4 regions of the Exiguobacterium sp. SH3S3 genome follow, and region 2 is predicted to be linked to each of the others. Evidence: riboswitches for the same ligand, from Rfam matches in the RefSeq annotation. Region 2 holds a riboswitch; each other region holds the start of a gene.
What was found. Region 2 has a riboswitch for S-adenosylmethionine ahead of mtnK (S-methyl-5-thioribose kinase). Riboswitches for the same ligand answer to the same signal wherever they lie in the genome.
Positions count from the first base shown of each region.

Region 1 (3,112 bases), on a different contig from region 2:
ATAAGCTGCTCGCGTATTTTCGGTGAGCGAGATGTTTTTGTAGTCGGGTGAGCGGTCTTCGTTCAAGATGACGTTTTCGATCAACGATCCGAAACGGATGGCGTCATAAATTTGAGGTTCGTTCTCACGCGACAAGTTGATCGTCTTGGCGTAGCAACCGCCTTCGATGTTGAAGATGCCGTCTGGTGACCAACCGTGCTCATCGTCACCGATGAGATGCCGTTCCATATCGGCCGATAGCGTCGTCTTTCCCGTGCCCGATAGTCCGAAGAAGAGCGCCGTCTCCCCGGCGTCCGAGACGTTGGCCGAGCAATGCATCGACAAGACGTGCTGTTCAGGTAATAGGAAGTTCATGACCGAGAAAATCGATTTTTTAATTTCGCCGCCGTATTCTGTTCCCCCGATCAGAATGGTACGTTTGGCGAACGAGACGAGGATAAATGTTTCTGAGTTCGTCCCGTCAACTGTTGGGTCGGCCTTGTAGCTCGGTGCATAAATGACCGTGAACGGGTCAAACGCAGCTCTCGTCGGCCACTCTCGCAAGAACAACTGCTTCGCGAACAAGCTGTGCCACGCGTACTCGGTGATGGCGCGTACAGGTAGCGTGTAGTGCTCGTCAGCTCCAGCCGAAGCTTCGAGATAATACAGCTTCTGTTTCGTCTCGAGATGGGTGAGGACTTTGTCGAGAAGAGCGGTGAACTTTTCTTCTGCGATCGGCTGATTGATCGGCCCCCAGTCCACTAACGAGTTGCTGACTTCATCTTGGACGACGAATTTGTCTTTCGGTGACCGTCCTGTGAATTTCCCTGTACTGACCGATAAAGCCCCGTCTTTCGTCAGTACGCCTTCACCGTTACGAATGGCTTCTTCCACCAGTTCTGGAACCGTTAAGTTCCGTAATACATCGGCACCCTTAATTAATTCTTCGATTTTCAGGAGCGTAGTCGCCATCCTGAATCCCACCTTTCCCCTAAATAGATGTGGATGAAATCCGCATACTTCCGCGTTTAATTAGTATGACATTTTCATTATATGTGACACACTAATCGAAAACAAGCATTTCTTTACCCTTTAAAGTAAGCGCTTTCTTACAAAGACATTCTAACATATTCTGTATAAGCGGGGAGTGAAAAAACGGAAACCGTCAAAAAAATGTTTGATATTTCACAAACATAAATGATTTCCGTGATTACGAAGAAATTTACAAATTAAGCAGATACGCTTGACAGAACGGTATGGCATTTATATGATGGTGTTCGTAACGGATACTCTTATTCTGAGCGGTGGAGGGAACAAGGCCCTACGAAGCCCAGCAACCGTCCGATCCTGTAGTCTTTTTCGGAAAAGGTGCTATCCTGAAGCGAAGCGACAGCTTCGAACGATAAGAGGGTAAGGAAGAACGATTCAACCTTTCCCATTGAACGTGGCGAAAGGTTTTTTTCATTACCGTCCCAAAGCAACGCGTAAGGGGAACGAGTACCGTCCACACATCACCCTTATTAATAGGAGGTTTTTCGAAATGTCAAACTTGAACCGTCGACTTTTCACTTCGGAGTCCGTCACTGAAGGACATCCGGATAAAATTTGTGACCAAATCTCAGATGCGATTTTGGATGCAATTTTGGCTGAAGATCCAAACGCCCGCGTTGCGGCTGAGACGTCTGTCACGACAGGTCTCGTGCTCGTAGCTGGTGAAATCACGACATCGACTTACGTGGATATCCCGAAAGTTGTACGTGAAACTGTTCGTGAGATCGGCTACACGCGCGCCAAATATGGTTTTGACGCTGAGACTTGTGCTGTACTCACAGCAATCGACGAGCAGTCAGCAGACATCGCACTCGGTGTCGACCAAGCGCTCGAAGCTCGTGAAGGTCAAATGACTGACGAAGAAATCGATGCGATTGGTGCCGGTGACCAAGGCCTCATGTTCGGTTATGCAACGAACGAGACACCTGAACTCATGCCGCTCCCAATCTCACTCGCTCACAAATTGTCACGTCGCTTGGCAGAAGTCCGCAAAAACGGAACGCTCACTTACCTTCGTCCAGACGGTAAGACGCAAGTAACTGTTGAATACGACCAAGACAACAACCCGGTCCGTATCGATACGATCGTCATCTCGACGCAACACGCAGAAGACATCACGCTCGAGCAAATCCAAGCGGACCTTAAAGAACACGTGATCGCAGCAGTCATCCCGGCTGAACTCATCGATGCCGAGACAAAGTACTTCATCAACCCGACTGGCCGTTTTGTCATCGGTGGACCACAAGGTGATGCAGGTCTTACAGGACGTAAAATCATCGTCGACACATACGGTGGATATGCTCGCCACGGCGGTGGTGCGTTCTCAGGTAAAGATCCTACCAAAGTTGACCGTTCGGCAGCATACGCGGCCCGCTACGTGGCGAAAAACCTCGTTGCAGCTGGACTTGCTGACAAAGCGGAAGTTCAACTTGCATACGCGATCGGTGTCGCACACCCGGTTTCAATCGCGGTGGACACGTTCGGCACTGGTAAATTGAGCGAGACTGAACTCGTTGAACTCATTCGTGAGAACTTCGACCTTCGTCCGGCCGGCATCATTAAGATGCTCGACCTTCGTCGCCCGATCTACAGACAGACAGCAGCTTACGGACACTTTGGTCGCACAGACGTTGAACTCCCATGGGAGCAGACGGACAAAGCGGCATTGCTTGAAGAAGGCGCAAAACGTTTCGCATAAGCATAAAAAAACGACCTTTCGCGAGAAAGGTCGTTTTTTTATTATGCTTGTGGTTTATTTTCGTTTGTTGCGTTCTCGTTGCCGAGTGCTGTATCTTTCGCCTCGACGACTTTCTCACCAATATCTTGCAAATCTGATTTTGTTTCCTGGGCCGTCTCGACGACTTTGTTCACGTCTTCTTTGACCGTGTCGACTTCACCGACAACTTTTTCATAGACGTTTTGCACATCGGTCGACACTTCTTGAATCATACCTGACGCCGATTTCACTTGCTCGATGACTTGAGACGCTTTACCGGCCGGATCTTCTTTGATCGTGTCGACGAGACCGCCGACAGACGACTTCGCATTCGTGAGCGACTGTTTCGTCGTCTCACGGTTCGAC
Region 1 is NZ_SJUU01000002.1:154,606-157,717, reverse strand. It holds gene pckA (phosphoenolpyruvate carboxykinase (ATP)) at 1-951, opposite strand, end outside; SAM riboswitch class I at 1,269-1,388, shown strand; gene metK (methionine adenosyltransferase) at 1,520-2,728, shown strand; gene EVJ28_RS02525 (YtxH domain-containing protein) at 2,770-3,112, opposite strand, start outside.
Region 1: it holds a riboswitch for S-adenosylmethionine, as region 2 does, so the genes downstream of both, metK (methionine adenosyltransferase) here and mtnK (S-methyl-5-thioribose kinase) in region 2, are expected to answer to the same signal.

Region 2 (3,112 bases):
TCTGTGCCGAAATCACGGATGATGTCCGGGACGAGCCCCGGATGGATGCCGGCCGACGGGACCGGTAGAATCGGCTTCGCCCAGTGCGGCCGAGCACTGCTATCCCGAATCGCGAACGCCTCATCGGACGGTGTCGCGAGTGAACCGTATGGGGACGGGAACAGCGTCAAGTCGGCCCCCGCGAGGCGGAACAATTTCCCGAGCAAGAGCGAGTGGCTGATCGAGCCGGTCAAGGCGCCGGCGAACGCCGGATGCGCCAAAATCGGGACGTTAATTGTTGGATCGCTCGCGAGTTCGCGGAGTGTGTCGAGCCCGTATGTATAGACGTTGAACAACAGTGCCGTCGCGCCCGCCTCGATCAAGCGGAGCGCTTGGTCACGTAGCCCGAACACCGGACCGCTGAGCGTGATGGCATAGAGCGAACGTTTCCCGGTCGTTTCGAACTGTTCTTGGATGACGGCCGCCCCGATTTTAGCTCGTTCAAGCGACGGAGTGAGCGGATTATCGTATAGGATTTCATCATCTTTGACGATGTCGATGCCGCCGGCGAGCTGGTCTCGAAGTTGCTGTTCTAAGAAGCGTAAATCACGGCCGATGATCCCTTTAAAGATGCTCATGACGAGCGGGCGATCATGGACGTCGAGCAACTCACGAACGCCTTGAACACCGAACTTTGCTCCGGGGAATTCAGACGCAAGCGTTTCGGGTAACGTCAAGTCGATCAAGCGTACCGAGTCATCGAGCGATAATTTCCCGAACGTCGTCGTCAAGATGGATGAGAAGTCGGGCGTGACGTTATGGAGCGGATAACGGATTGTGAAGCGACTCGTCGTTTCCGTGTGCGTCGTTGAGACGACCTCACCCCGATACGCCTTTAATTGTTCTTGCTCTAGGTGGGGCAGTTCCGTCCATGTGCCGACGGTCAGTTCAAGGGCGATTTTCTCGGCGACAGTCGCGACGCGGTTCGTCCGGCTGATTTCATATGTGGCAGTAATACTCATGTTCGTTCCTCCTTCCGGTCAAACAAAAAATGACCCCATGCCGAGGCAAGAGGTCATCATAAAAAAATGAACTCTTATCTCTCAGCTTACGCTGCAAGAATTAGCACCGTGCCCAATCGGGTCGGTTGCTGCGACATCATCGGGCTTGTCCCCTCCGTCTGCTCTTGATAAGAATGTATTTTGAAGTTGTGAAATTTAATTGAATTTTGTCACACAATATCCGGTTCGTCAATTCCTTTTTTTGAGAAAAAATAGTTGAATTCATTGTTTCTATATATGCCCGGGAAAAGACAACACCGGGTCCGAAAATTGACGTTGACAACTTGGTGCTCGAGTAAGTAACATTCATCACAACAAGTTCACACAATCGAATATGACACTCTTATCGCGAGTTGGCAGAGGGAATTGGCCCGATGACGCCGCAGCAACCGACCAGTAGGCACGGTGCTACATCCACCAGACATACGTCTGACAGATGAGAGGAACAACCGTTACGGCTGTGCCTCTTTCTCGCGGAGAAAGGGGCTTTTTTTGTGGGGAATATACCGAAAGGGGAAACAGACATGGCTTATCAACCATTTACAGAACAGACAGTCGTCGAGCACGTCAGAACGTTAGGGTTACTCGAAGATGGGGGCATCGCGCATTGCGAGGAGATCGGGGACGGCAACTTGAACCTCGTCTTCCGCATCCGTCAAGGCGAAACGAGCCTCATCGTCAAGCAGGCGCTACCGTATGCGAAAGTCGTCGGAGAGAGTTGGCCGCTCACACTTGAACGGGCGTGGATCGAGCAGCTCGCGTTGCGCGAATTCGCTAGCGTCGTCCCGCGTTTCGTCCCGGTCGTTCTCGGCAGTGACCGGACGCTCGCCTACACGATTTTAGAGGACTTGTCCGACTTTGATATCGTCCGGACGGGCTATTTGGAAGGGAAAACGTATCCTGAACTCGCCCGTCACATCGGTGAGTTTTTAGGACAGACGTTGTTTGAGACGTCAGACTATACGGCCGGCCCGATTGAGAAGAAGCGGAAAGAACGGGATTACTACAACCCGGAACTGTGCGACATCACTGAAAAACTGATCTTCACCGATCCGTACAAAGATGCCGAATCGAACAACATCGAAACCGCGCTCCGTCAGGACGTCGAAGCGCTTTGGCGTGACCAGAAATTGAAAGTGGAGGTCACGAAACTGAAAGTCGGTTTCGTCACGAAACACGACGCGCTCTTGCACGGAGACTTACATACAGGCAGTATCTTCGCGACGCAACAAGAGACGAAAGTCATCGATCCGGAGTTCGCTTTTTACGGACCGTTCGGCTTTGACATCGGGCAAATCGTCGCCCATTTGACGCTATCGACGTTCCATGACCCACTCAAACGGTTCGAACGGTTCACGGACGTATTGACGGTATGGGAGACGTTTGAGAAGACGTTCCGGACGAAGTTTGAGACGGCGGTCGAACCGTTCAACACGGACGGATTCGTCGATGAGCTACTTCAAACCATCTTTAGCGACACGATCGGCTATGCCGGATGCGAACTGATTCGCCGCGCCATCGGTCTCGCCGGAGTCGCTGACCTCGAGACGTTACCGGAAACGGTCCGGCTCGAGCGGAAACGGGAAGCGCTCACGCTCGGCACGACGCTCATTAAACAGCGCCACGATGTCCGGACAATCGATGAATTAGTGACGCTGTTAGCGGGGGTACGCGTATGACAGTCCAAAACATTCGCTTCGACCCGAACCGGGACGAGCTCGTCATTTTAGACCAAACGTTACTGCCCCATGAAGAGCGGTACGTGACGATCGCGACGCTCGAACAGGCGGAGCACGCCATCGAGACGTTACAAGTCCGAGGCGCGCCGGCCATCGCCTATTTCGGCGCATTCGTGCTCGCGAAAGAAGCGGTCCGCCTCCAGGATGACCCGGACTTCACACGCCGGCTCGACCTCGTCGGCCGTCGATTGATCGCGACCCGTCCGACGGCGGTCAATCTGCAAAACGTGATCGAGTCGCTTCTCGGATTCAACGTCGGAGACGACTTTGAAAGAATCGCGACTGACATCAAACATCGGGCCATCGCGCTGTTCGAGCGAGACGTCGACACGT
Region 2 is NZ_SJUU01000007.1:119,049-122,160, reverse strand. It holds gene EVJ28_RS08535 (2,3-diketo-5-methylthiopentyl-1-phosphate enolase) at 1-1,001, opposite strand, end outside; SAM riboswitch class I at 1,073-1,175, opposite strand; SAM riboswitch class I at 1,381-1,483, shown strand; gene mtnK (S-methyl-5-thioribose kinase) at 1,565-2,719, shown strand; gene mtnA (S-methyl-5-thioribose-1-phosphate isomerase) at 2,716-3,112, shown strand, end outside.

Region 3 (3,112 bases), on a different contig from region 2:
CGGCGCTCCTCGTCAACCAAATCGGACTCCTCGTCTTTCAGTTCGCCAACTTAAAACCGCGCGTCGCGCTCCGCCGCTTCCGGTTCACTTATCCTTGGAACGCGATCACGTCATTTTTAGAAATCGCCATCCCGGCAAGTGTTTACTTGGCACTCGGCGGTGAGACCGGTCTTGGCTTCTATTCGCAGGATTCGTTCGTCCCGCTCATCGGTCTGATCAGCGCCATCATTTTGAACACGGTCGTTCAAAAGTATCAAGTCGGCTGGTGGTTCCGCGTCGATATCCCAGTCCGTGATTTTCTGAATATCGCTTTTTACACGTACATCGTCAGTTTCGTCTTCATCCTTGCCGCGTCGTTCTTCCGTGAGACGAACTTGCTCGTCGTCAGTAGCATCGCGGCCGCCCTCACGTTCTTTATTAAGCGGTTGATGATCCAAAAAGGGCGCCAAGACGCGTTCAAGTCATTGATCGAACAGTACGATGAAGCGAAAGAGGCCGTCTCCCTGTCTCAAAGCGAGGCCCAGGCGATTGAAGTGTTCTTGAGTCAATGTGAGCGCCTCAACCAATATGATAAAGGGTTTGTCGAGTTCGTCCTGTTCGACCGAACGCTCTATTTCGATTTGTTGACGCGACAGCCGATCGACCGTCCGATCGTCTTCGACTTGATTGAAGCGCGCCATCCACACGCCAAGTCTGTCGATTATGAGATGCGCTTCGAATGGGACGCAGCGTTGTCAGAAGCGTTTCATGACGATTACCACAGCTTCATCTCGGTCCAGTCAGAAGAGATTGACGGGATCCGCACACGCATCGTCATGATCGGTGAACACGTCTATGGCTATCCGCCCATCATTCAAAACGAGATGATGAAACTGTTGAAGTCGTTCAACCGAACAATCAGCCGTTGCCACGAACGCGACCGCCTATACACGGAAAGCCGCACCGATAGCTTGACGCTGCTCGCCAACGCGCGCGCGTTCTACGAGTATGGGATTCAACAAATCTCGGACGGCTCGATGTACCCGATCTCAGTCGCGATGCTCGACATCGACTTCTTTAAAAAAATCAATGACACGCACGGTCACCAAGTCGGAGACAGCGTGCTCCAAGAGTTCGGACGGCGAATCCGGCAAGTGCTCCGGACCGATGACTTTGCGGCCCGTTACGGGGGCGAGGAGTTCATCTTGCTGCTCAATCATTGCGACGTCGACCAAGCCGTCGATATCGCCGAACGGATTCGACAGAAGATTGAAGATAAGCCGTTCCGTGTCGATGGGGTCGATATTCCCGTGACCGCCTCGATCGGCGTCGATACGATTCAAGCGTTCGGCGACAAACGGCTTGATGATACGATTCGTAACGCTGACCGGGCCCTTTACGTCGGCGGCAAGTACGCCGGTCGTAACCGCGTCGCCCATTATAATTTTTTGACGACATGACTTCCCCCCGCGTCCATTGGCGCAGGGGGATTTCTGTTGACAACCCGACTTGAAACAGGTACGTTAGAAAACGTGTCTAACAACTACATCATGACGACTTTTTATCAAGAGAGACGGAGGGACTGGCCCTTAGATGTCTCGGCAGCGGGTAACCCGTGCCAAATCCAGCGAGCGTTCTGCTCGAAAGATGAAAAGGGTGTCTCTTACAGAGAGCCTTTTTCGGAAGGCTCTCTTTTTCTATTCTATGAAATGAGGTGAATCGATTGGAACAACCAACAGCTAACAAATGGGCGCTCTTGCCCTTGCTCGTCTTCCTCGTCTTCTTTATCGGGGCAGGTATTTATTATGGTGACTTTTACAAGTTCCCGGTGCTGATCGCGGCGTTGATCGCTTTAATTGTCGCCGCGATGATGACGAAAGGAAGCGTCACACAGACCGTCGAACGTATCGCCCAAGGCGCCGGTAATCCAGGTATCTTGATCATGATATTCATCTTCCTGCTCGCTGGCGCGTTCTCGAACGTCGCCGGTGCAATCGGTGCGATTGACGCGACGGTCAATGCGGCGTTGACGTTCCTGCCGCCGTCACTCTTACTGAGCGGATTGTTCGTCATCGCTGCCTTCATCTCGATGGCGATGGGCACATCGACCGGTACGATTGCCGCGCTCGCCCCAATCGCGCTCGGCATCCATCAAGAGAGCGGGGTCAATATCGCGATCGCGGCCGCGGCCGTTGTCGGCGGGGCCATGTTCGGAGACAACTTGTCATTCATCTCAGATACGACAATCGCCGCCGTCCGGACACAGCGGACGAACATGCGTGACAAGTTCCGGACCAACTTTTGGATCGTGCTCCCGGCCGCAATCATCACGACCGTCCTGTTAGCCGTTCTCTCAAGTGGAGAATCGACGATTGAAGTGGCCGCGTTCGAATGGTACAAATTGATTCCGTATCTCGCCGTCATCGTCCTCGCCTTGACCGGACTGAACGTCATCCTCGTTTTGCTCGGCGGCATCGCGCTCGCTGGCATCATCGGACTGATTGACGGAAGCTTGGCCGTCACGTCTTACGTTACGGCGATGGCCGACGGTATGATGGGCATGGCCGAGATCTCGCTCTTGACGTTATTCATGGGCGGACTCGTCGGGCTCATCTCGCATAACGGTGGACTCACCTATTTACGAGATGCACTCACGTCACGGATTCAGCGCCGGGCTGGTGCGGAATGGAGCATCGCCGGGCTCGTCAGTGCGACGAACGTCGCGACGGCGAACAATACGATCTCGATTCTCGTAGCAGGCCCGCTTGCCGCGAATATCGCCGATACGTATGACATCGAACGGAAAAAGTCAGCGAGCGTACTCGACATCTTCTCGTGCGGGGTACAAGGACTTCTGCCTTACGGGGCGCAGCTCCTCATCGCCGCCGAGTTGACGAACACGGCGTCCCCCGCCCTCGTCCCGTATATGTTCTATCCGTTCCTCCTGTTCATTTGCGGAGGCTTGGCGATCGTCTTCAACTTCCCACGTTTCAAAAAAACCAACTAAGCAAAAATCCTCGAAGGCGGCCGCCTTCGAGGATTTTTATGTTCTTGCTTCACGTTTACGTTTGAGCTCTTCGTTCCGTTTTTTGAAAGCGCGCCGTTTGAGAAGTTCTTCGAGACCGCGACTGAT
Region 3 is NZ_SJUU01000003.1:34,917-38,028, forward strand. It holds gene EVJ28_RS03545 (GGDEF domain-containing protein) at 1-1,439, shown strand, start outside; SAM riboswitch class I at 1,538-1,633, shown strand; gene EVJ28_RS03550 (Na+/H+ antiporter NhaC family protein) at 1,703-2,986, shown strand; gene EVJ28_RS03555 (TVP38/TMEM64 family protein) at 3,023-3,112, opposite strand, start outside.
Region 3: it holds a riboswitch for S-adenosylmethionine, as region 2 does, so the genes downstream of both, EVJ28_RS03550 (Na+/H+ antiporter NhaC family protein) here and mtnK (S-methyl-5-thioribose kinase) in region 2, are expected to answer to the same signal.

Region 4 (3,112 bases), on a different contig from region 2:
AGTTCGACGAGCCGGCCGCATTGCTCGGCCAAGGCGAGACCGGTATTGACGCCGGCATCAGCCGAACTGTCGCCGCTCAAATAGCGGGCCTCGTAAAACTTGGCGACCGTGTCGATGACGCCGGCTCGGAAGTAGTCGTACGGCGAGTCCGTCACGACCCTCGCGTCGACGATGACCCGCTCGATGACGACGCGGAACACGTCGTAGCGGTCATAGGCGCCCTGCTCGTCATAGATGACGCTGAGCGGTGTGAAGGCGGCACAGTTCGAGGCGAGCGTCGGGATGACGATCAGCGGGACACCTTGCCGGTAAGCGACGAGTTTCGCCGTATCGACGAGCTTGCCCCCACCGACGGCAAGGAGGACATCCACATCCTTCAAACGGAGCCGTTCGACCTCCGCGTCCGTGCATTCGCCACGGAACAGCGATGTCGGATAGGCAGTGATCGCTGGCAGGACGCGCTTGACGACGTCAAAACCGTTCTGGCCGCGCAGCACGTGAGCACGACGGCCAGCGATCAATTCATCGAGCCGCTCGAGCGCGTCATCCGCATGGTCGTACTCGAGCACGGCTTGGCGGATCATGCCCGGACCTCTTCATACGTCGCGAACAGTTTCTCGATCCGCTCGACGGCCTCGTCGATCTTCGGCTCGGCGGAGACGAGTCCGAACCGGACGTACCGCTCGCCTTCTGAGCCGAAGAAATAGCCCGGCGTCACGGCGACCCCTGCCTCGTGGAGCAGCTTATGCGAGAACGATTTGGCGTCCCCGTCCGGCACTTTCGCCCAGACGAAGAACGAGCCGCTCGGGGCCGTGATGTCCCATCCGGCCTGACGTAACCCGTCGACGAGCCGGTCGCGGCGGGCCTCATACAACCGTGACAAGTCGTCCCGGAGCGAACGCGGTGACTCGAGCGCGGCGATGGCCGCCTCTTGGATGGCCGAGAACACGCTCACATGGACGTGGTCCTGATACGTGTTGATCGCCTCGATGATGTCGCGGTTGCCGACGGCGAAAGCGACCCGCCAGCCGGACATGTTGAACGCCTTCGACATCGTATACACCTCGATGCCGATGTCTTTCGCTCCCGGCGTCTGCAGGAAGCTCGGCGGGACGTGACCGTCGAAACCGATGCTGCCGTAGGCGAAGTCGTGGACGACCATGAGGTCATGCGCATTCGCGAACCGGACCGTGTCGTCAAAGAACGCGGGCGACGCGACGGCACCGGTCGGATTGCTCGGGTAGTTCAAATACATGAGTCGCGCTCCCTGCGGATCGAGCGTCTCATAATCAGGAAGATAACCGTTCTCTTCCCGGAGGACGAGGTCGTGGACGACCGCACCGGCGAGACGCGCCCCCGAGATGTAGTCCGGGTAGCCCGGGTTCGGGAGCAACATGCCGTCACCTGGCTCGAGCACACATTGCGGGAGCGTGATGAGTCCCGACTTGCTGCCGATCAAGATGGCCACTTCGGTCTCGGCATCGAGCGCGACGCCGTATTCGGTCTGGTAGAACGTCGCGACCGCTTGCTTCAGGCGCGTCTGTCCCCGGAACGGGCCGTATTGGTGTGTCGCCGGGTCGAGCAGGGCCGTCTGCAACGCCTCGCAGATCGGGGCTGGTGTCGGCAAGTCGGGCGTCCCTTGGCCGAGCCGGATGACGTCGCGGCCTGAACGCTCGAGTGCGGCGACTTCAGCGGCGAGTCCGACGAAATGCTGGGGTGGTAACGTTTTAAGTAACTTCGAGCGTCTGTCTGTCATGAATAGTCCTCCTATGCAAAAACACCCCTTTCCGAGGAAAGGGGTGTCGAGATACGGACGTATTCAAACAACCACCTTTCCATCTCTCAAGGTCACCTTGCTGGAATTAGCACAGTATTGAAACAATCTGTTGCTGAAGCTTCATCGGGCCAGTCCCTCCGCTTCTCTTGATAGAAAGTGTTTTTATATGCAATTGATAATTTCTGTAATATGTCATTTAGTAAACCAAACGTTACCAACCTTGTCAATCCTTATTTCAAAAATTCCTTGCCGCTATTGAATCCCGGTAAAAAAACGTTCATAGTAAAAGATGAACGTTATTCTGCAAAATTTACAGCATGAGGGGATAGACCATTGGAACTAAACCGTCAATTGATATGGAAGTTAAGCGTGATCGGGCTGATTCTGCTCGTCCTATGGAAAGTCATCAGTGAGCCGGACACGATCTCTCGGGTCCTGCAATATGCGTTTCAGCTGTTGACGCCGATCATCATGGGAATCGCCATCGCGCTGCTCCTCAACACCGTCCTGTCCTACATAGAAGAACGGTTCCACTTGAAGCGCTACCAAGGCTTGTTGATCGTCTACGTCACGTTCATCGGAATCCTTGTCGTGTCAGCGGTGACGCTGTTCCCTCGCATCTATTCGAGTGTCGCGTCTCTCATCGAGGAGCTCCCGTTTTATATTCGCCAAATCGATAGCTTCCTCGGTCAATTCAACACGTATTTGAGAGAATACAACGAGACGATCGCCCAAGCCATCGACTTGAACCGGTTCGAGGAGCGGTATTCCGGATGGGTCGAGACGGCCGTCGTGTCTTCGGTCGGTTACGTGTCGAGCTTCACGATGACGTTGATCAACTTGTTGATCGGGATCGTCATCTCGATCTACTTGTTGAAAGACAAGGAAGTGTTCGCCCGGATGTTCAAACGTCTGCTGTATGCGATGTTCCCGGTCGCCTCGGCGAAGACGACGATCGACATCTTCCAAGAGATGGACTATATCTTTAAACGCTACATCATCGGAAAGTCGCTCGACTGTCTCATCATCGGCGTGATGGCCGTCATCGGGCTCTTGATCATCGGCGCGCCGTACGCGCTCTTGCTCGGTGTCATCATCGGGGTGCTGAACTTCATCCCATACGTCGGGCCGCTCTTAGGGATGATCCCGGCGTTCATCATCACCTACTTCTACGATCCGTTCACGGCCCTGCTCGTCTTGTTGTTCATCTTCTTGCTGCAACAGTTCGACGGACTCTGGCTCGGCCCGAAAATTCTCGGCGACAGCGTCGGGATCACCCCGTTCTGGGTCATCACATCGATCATCATCGGGGGGAGCCTGTTCGGCCTCGTCGGG
Region 4 is NZ_SJUU01000006.1:178,599-181,710, forward strand. It holds gene EVJ28_RS07890 (iron-containing alcohol dehydrogenase) at 1-584, opposite strand, end outside; gene EVJ28_RS07895 (aminotransferase class I/II-fold pyridoxal phosphate-dependent enzyme) at 581-1,756, opposite strand; SAM riboswitch class I at 1,833-1,933, opposite strand; gene EVJ28_RS07900 (AI-2E family transporter) at 2,111-3,112, shown strand, end outside.
Region 4: it holds a riboswitch for S-adenosylmethionine, as region 2 does, so the genes downstream of both, EVJ28_RS07895 (aminotransferase class I/II-fold pyridoxal phosphate-dependent enzyme) here and mtnK (S-methyl-5-thioribose kinase) in region 2, are expected to answer to the same signal.